DNA from 2 places in the Peribacillus sp. TH16 genome. Region 2 is predicted to be linked to the other one. Evidence: riboswitches for the same ligand, from Rfam matches in the RefSeq annotation. Region 2 holds a riboswitch; the other holds the start of a gene.
The links. Region 2 has a riboswitch for preQ1 ahead of JFV29_RS10960 (QueT transporter family protein). Riboswitches for the same ligand answer to the same signal wherever they lie in the genome.
Positions count from the first base shown of each region.

Region 1: another riboswitch for preQ1. It lies ahead of queC (7-cyano-7-deazaguanine synthase QueC); the one in region 2 lies ahead of JFV29_RS10960 (QueT transporter family protein).

Region 1 covers NZ_JAEKEM010000009.1:1,609,913-1,613,329, forward strand. Annotated here, with positions in the region: gene JFV29_RS21825 (DUF4260 domain-containing protein) at 1-202, shown strand, start outside; gene queE (7-carboxy-7-deazaguanine synthase QueE) at 283-1,011, opposite strand; gene queD (6-carboxytetrahydropterin synthase QueD) at 1,004-1,474, opposite strand; gene queC (7-cyano-7-deazaguanine synthase QueC) at 1,474-2,136, opposite strand; PreQ1 riboswitch class I at 2,195-2,237, opposite strand; gene JFV29_RS31485 (methyl-accepting chemotaxis protein) at 2,435-3,417, shown strand, end outside.
Region 2 covers NZ_JAEKEM010000002.1:2,284,336-2,287,752, reverse strand. Annotated here, with positions in the region: gene JFV29_RS10970 (PAS domain-containing sensor histidine kinase) at 1-702, opposite strand, end outside; gene JFV29_RS10965 (TVP38/TMEM64 family protein) at 818-1,474, opposite strand; gene JFV29_RS10960 (QueT transporter family protein) at 1,596-2,081, opposite strand; PreQ1 riboswitch class I at 2,088-2,132, opposite strand; gene JFV29_RS10955 (YbaK/EbsC family protein) at 2,300-2,821, shown strand; gene JFV29_RS10950 (hypothetical protein) at 3,085-3,417, shown strand, end outside.

The DNA.
Region 1 (3,417 bases), on a different contig from region 2:
TCAAATTGGTGCCAAGGTTTATAACTTGTTTCATACTTATACAATATCAATACTCATCATTTTACTAGCTGTTTCTCTAAACCAGGATACAATTTTAATGGTAGGTTTAATTTGGACGGCTCATATTGGAATGGATCGTTTTTTAGGATATGGCCTTAAATACACAACGGCTTTCAAGGCTACACACATTCAGGAGGTATAATAGTGGTATTTAGTTTATTGTCCGCATAAAAAAGCAGTGTGATTGATCTTGCGCATCACACTGCTTCTTACTCTCTTCCTTTACACTCCCCGCTTATTTCCCCATATATACGTATGCAGCTGCGGCAGCACTTTCACATTTCTAAGTTCATCATCAGCTATTACTTTATCAATTAGCTCTTCATATTTTTTCAAAAGTCCGCTAATCAGCTGCTGATCATTAGCCGTCCTGCTGTCATCATTGCCAACCTGCAAATAAAAAGGAATATCCGGGTACCGGAAATGTACGTTTTTCGCATACTGATAATCTTCATCATCAAAGATTACAACCTTCAACGAGACATGATTATCGGGATGTCGATTGGCAAGATTAGATATTATTCGATCAAGCACCTCAAAGTCCGTGTTCATCCTAGAACTCGGTGGCTTAGGTGAAATAGTCAGTTCATCAATATCGAGAAACCAATCCTGCCAACGGCTTCCCTGTGTTTCCACGCCGGTTTTCATTCCATTATCTTTTAAAATTGCTATCAAGCCATCTAGATTTTTCAGCAGTGCTGGATTTCCACCTGATATTGTAACGAAGGAAAAGCCCTCACCGCCAATTCGCTTCAGCTCATCCCATATATCTTCGGCAGTCATTTGAACTGTATCTTCCTTACCAGTCCCGTCCCAAGTAAACGCGGAATCACACCAGGCACAAGAATAATCGCATCCTGCCGTCCGAACAAACATGGTCTTTTGTCCGATGACCATGCCCTCCCCTTGTATTGTCGGGCCGAAGATTTCCATAACAGGCAGCTTACTCACTTTCCATCCACTCCCGTCTAGCTTCAGCATAACTCGTCGGAGTTTCATATAGACGAACAAATTCGACTCTAGCACCCTCATAATTCTTGGTTAAAAGGGCTTCGGCCATTTTTTCATAAATCCAGACAACCATATTTTCAGCTGTTGTATTCATGAGCGGCAATGTTTCATTCAAATAACGATGATCAAGGTGTATTTCAATCTCATTTTTCCAAATTTCTTTGATGTCACCAAAATCTATCATCAAACCGCGTGAATCCGTATATCCGCTCAATCCGAAAATGACCCTATACGTGTGGCCATGCAAGTTCTTGCATTTGCCTTCATAGTCATGAAGATGGTGCGCGGCATCAAAGGTGAATTCCTTGCTGACCATGACCCGCTTACTTGAGTAGTTTAATTGATTCCGCTGAATATCTTTATCTATTTTTTGAAGCTTATCCACGATAGTAAAACCGTACATTATTTAAGCACCTGCCGTCTGCTTACATAGTCATCCAACCCTTTTTTCCGAAGCTTACATGCCGGACACTCACCACAGCCGTCGGATATAATCCCGTTATAACAAGTCAGAGTCTTCTCACGGACGAAATCAAATGCGCCAAGCTGATCCGCAAGCTCCCATGTTTCCTCTTTATTCAGCCACATAAGCGGCGTATCAATCACAAATGACTGGTCCATCGACAAATTCAAGGTCACGTTCAACGATTTAATGAATACATCGCGACAGTCTGGATATCCGCTGAAATCCGTCTCGCAGACACCAGTGACAATATGCTTAGCCCCAATTTGGCTTGCCAATACACCGGCAAACGAAAGGAACAGCAAATTCCGCCCTGGTACAAACGTTGACGGCAGTTCCCCGTCTTCTCCGTCCTCTACTGCGATATCACTTCGCGTTAACGCATTCGGCGCTAGTTGGTTCAACAGCGACATATCCAGAATATGATGGGTAATGCCCAGTTCCTTAGCAATCTTTTGCGCGCATTCGATTTCCAAGCTGTGCCGCTGATTATAATCAAACGTAACCGCTTCTACTTTCTCAAATCGCTCCATTGCCCAGAACAAACACGTCGTACTATCCTGTCCCCCGCTAAACACAACCACTGCCTTTTCCTTCTTCATCATTTCTATAAAACTCCTTTTTACGGAAAAAAACAGCACCCTAAGAATAGAGTACTGTTTCTCCTTAGTTTTTTTGAGAGGGTAGCTAGAACCTCTTCCGCCTAGCGGAATATTATAATTTTCCAAATTAATAGTAACTTGAATATGAAAAGAAATCAAGAAGTTTATATCAAACTGATTATAAGACCGAATGATAAAGTTTGTTATACAACATATCTTCCCTTACCTCCTTAAATATCCTATTATTTTTCCGATAAAAAAGGGTAAACAAAAAATATAGCAAAAGGGGTCCATTAACGTGAGAAGTATTAAAGGAAAGATATTGGTGGCATTTTCACTCATTATATCTTTGTGTATCATCTTAGGAGCATTTAATATCTATAGTAGCAATAAGTCACTTGTGCATTCCAAAGATATTATTAAACATGAATTACCGGTTCTTATTGATGAAGAACAACTACTCAATAATCTTGCACAAAGAAGCGCACTCGCGAGAGGCTATATTCTATTTGGCGACGAAAGTAATAAAGAGAGGTTCTTAAAATATACCGAAGAAAGCAAAGTCATTCAGGAGGATCTTTTATCCCTAAGTGATTCTGACAAAATGAAGGAATTGATTCAGAAAAGCGTGGATTGGAGAACGATTATTATTGACCGCGTATTTACACAATATGATCAAGGAAATGAAGAACGCGCTAAAGAAATACTAAAGGATGAAGTTGCACCAATAAGCAATGAATTGATGGATGGGTTTAGGGAGCTAGCTTCCGAACGCGAGAAATCAATTGTCGCTTCCGGAGAAATCGTCATCGCAAGTGGAGAATCAGTTAAAACGACTAGTATCATTATATCCATTGCCGCTGTCATCATAGGCCTTCTGCTTGCGCTTGTAACAGCCAATATTATTACAAAACCTCTCCTTAAAATTAGGGACAGAATGAAAGTAGTGGCGAAAGGTGAGCTGAACCATGAACCTTTAGAGCAAAAATCAAATGATGAAATTGGAGAATTAACTCTGTCCTCCAACCAGATGCAGAAAAACCTTAGTGATACTATCGAAAAAATGCTAGTTGTATCTGAATCCGTTTCGAACCAAAGCGAAGACTTAACTCAATCAGCAAATGAGGTCCAACAAGGCAGCAGACAGATTGCGACTACCATGTTCGAGCTATCGGAAGGTTCAGAGTCTCAAGCCCACCGAGCAGCTGATATGGTCCATATGATGGAAGAGTTCACCAGAAAGATCCAGCAGGCCTATTCTTGCGGGGAAGAAGTTTCCCA
Region 2 (3,417 bases):
TGTTTCAAACCTTGGATTGACGGTGGTAATTATTCCGGTTAAATCAAGCATCAGCATCGGATAAGGGTTGTGTTCGAACAATGATTTATAGCGCTGTTCACTCTCAAATAATTGATTTTCTGCGACAACTCTTTCAGAAATATCCCTGCCAATGACCACTAATCCTTTTCGGGAACCATCTTCAAAGAACAAAGGAACTTTGATGGTATCAAAGGTCTTATGATTGCCGTTGGGTAGCGGGATGATTTCCTCACACCGCGTAATCTCCTTTTTTATCCACGTTTCTTCATCTGAAATTTCACAGTAGATTAACGACTCTTTATAAAATTCGGAGTATTCTGCGAGCTCACTGTCTTTTTTTCCCTTATAGTCTACATGTTCCAATTGAAATAATTGCAGACCAAAGGTGTTGGATTCAAGCCATCGGCCATCTCCATCCTTGAAGTTAACGAAGTCTACCATTGAATTAATGAGCGTGCGACGACGCTGTTCCTCTTCTTTTAATTGCTTGAATTTTTCTCTTTTAGCCAAATAAAGAAATAAAATCAAGCCTATTGATAAAAGAAAAACAATTCCTTCTGCTCTTTGGAGTTGAATAAAGATCTCTTTGTTTTCAATATTAGTAGTTAAAAAGTAGTCGAACACGACTAGTGTAAGAATCCCAAATAGGATATATAGTACTAAAATGGAGCGTTTGGACATGGAGATTCTCCCTGATTTACGACATTTCAAAGGTTAAAAATACATACACATTTTAACAAACTATCAAAGAAAAATATATGCAGAATCATAAATAAAAAAACAGGAACCCTAACAGTCACCTGTTTTTCCTGAAGAAGGTTACTTTCTTTTTCTTCTTAAAGCGTTTATAGATAAGGAAAAATAGTAAGAAGAGGAAGGCGAGTACAGCTAGTGTATATTGGTTCATTTCCACAGATAGGAGACCATAAGGGATTAAGGATAGAAAGAAAAAGTATATAAGATTGCCGAGTGCGGTCGCTAATAAAAAATCCTTGAAGGTTACAGAACTGACTCCTGCTGCCAAGTTAATTAAACTTGTTGGTATGAGTGGGAATATCCTTCCGGTAAACACGTACATAAAGCCATGCTCTACAACGGATTCTTTCCATTTTGGGCCCATTTTCTTTAAGAGAGGTGCCTGAAACCAGTTCCTGGCTGCATAAAAAATGAATCCTGATGCAACGACACTTGTAACCCAACTCCATAGGTACCCATATATGAATCCAAATATCGCGACATTGATGGTTAGGAGTAAAATTAAGGGTATAATGGTAAAAGAATTTTGGACAATCATCAACACAAATGTCACAACAAAAGTAAGCAAAAGGTTTTCTGTCAATATGGTTATAACTGAATCCAAATCACTTTTCCAAACCATGGTGAACAATTCTGCATTGGAAACGATAAATATTACTATTACCAGTAGACCGATTAAGGTCAGTATTTTTTTCAAAAGGTCACCACCATTCATTCTAATAGTTTATCATCTTCAGGTTCAATGGTGAAAAAAAGAGCTTCCGCATGAAGCAGACAGCTCTTTTCCATTATAGTGGGCTAACGACGCAAAGATTCCTTTATAGCCACTTTTCAAACTGAATTCTTTTGTTCATTCCATAAATGATTGGCGCACCAATCAAGAGGACAACGCACTCACCGACAGCCGTGGTCATCCAGCTAAACCAGAAAGGTAAGCCAAAGGCAAGGTTCAGTTCAATTGCAATTAAAAACATTGTGAATGTGAAAAAGATAATCGTGGCGATCATTCGTCCTTTAATGCTTTTTATGAACCGAGATACAAAAATGACAAGCAATAAGGCGAGCACGGATTGCCCTACCCCAAAAATCAAATCATACGGCACCATCGGCGAAAAGAGCAGATTCGATATGAAAACGCCGCCCACTATGCCGTAGATATATTTTTTATTGAATACAATCAGATGATTCAACATTTCCGGTACACGAAATTGAAACATCTCAAAAGCTATTGGTTTAAACACCAATGAGACCGCCACATACAAGGCAGCCAATAACCCGTTTATCACAAGTGTACGAACATTCATTTTAATCTCTCCCTAGTTTTTTATCGTGGGATGGTTACGAACCACGGTTAGGCGTTTGCCCAATGATTAATAGTATCCCATGTAAGCTTGTTTCGTCAATTTGTAAAGAATGGTTTCAAAATAATAAGGTTTCAAGCTGTGGATGTCTCAATGATTTTGATTTATTGCAATAAAGGATGATATTATTTTTACATGTACTTCAAAGGAGTGGATATAATATGTCGATCGAGAGTGTCAAGAGCCATTTTAAAAAATGGAATCGGGAAGGCGATGTAATGGAGTTCGAAACATCGAGTGCTACGGTGATTGAAGCAGCAGAAACCATCGGTGTTATTCCAGCGCGAATTGCTAAGACTCTTTCCTTTAAGGGGGAAGGTGAGCATGCGATTTTGGTTGTTGCCGCAGGGGACGCAAAAGTGGATAATAAGAAATTTCGTCAGACGTTCGGTTTCAAGGCACGAATGCTGTCAGCTGAGGATGTGCTTGAGCAGACTGGTCATGCCATTGGAGGAGTCTGCCCGTTTGGGTTGGCAAATGACCTAGATGTTTTCCTTGATGTGTCGATGAAGCGCTTTGAGTCTTTATTCCCAGCATGCGGAAGTGCGAACTCTGCAATAGAACTTAAACTCGCTGAATTATTTGAATATTCAGGAGCAAAGGATTGGGTTGATGTTTGTAAGGCATGGGAAGAAGAGCAGAATGAGGAAGCAGCAGTAGGTAAGGCAGTTGATGGATTTTGATTTATCGTACCAAAAAGAACCACATAGAATGGAAATGAGTCCACTTGGGTGGACTTTATTTGTTGATAACGAGAGACATTACCTGTTCCCTTTTTATTACTGGGTTTTTAGTTATAAGCTTTTAACTTGTTCCGAATAGGTTTGCTCCCATTTTCTTCTGAAAAGTTGACCGCAGATGTAAATTAACGGTCTAATTAGGGGAGGTTTGTTCAACATGGCGCATAGGCAAATCGTTCAGAAAGTTCGTAAGTGGAGGGTAAAAGATGTTCAATGAAAGCTATAAAAAAAACAATAGCAGTTACCTCAGTCTTAAAACTCTTTATGAAGAAAATATCACGGTTAAGAGCATTGCCCAGGAACTTGAGTTTTGCCATAAAAACGATTTAGCACTGGGGATACAAAAAGAATTGGAAAAAAAGAATTTCGATATATTGGCGGTAGAGGATCAAGGGGAAATTATCGGATATATCGAAAGGCAAGAACTTGGTGAAGGTAAGATTGCGGAGTATTTGAAATGTTTTACACCAAGAGAATTGGTTTCGGACTCAACCCCTTTGATTCAACTTCTTCATATTTTTAAGAATAAAACGAGGGTG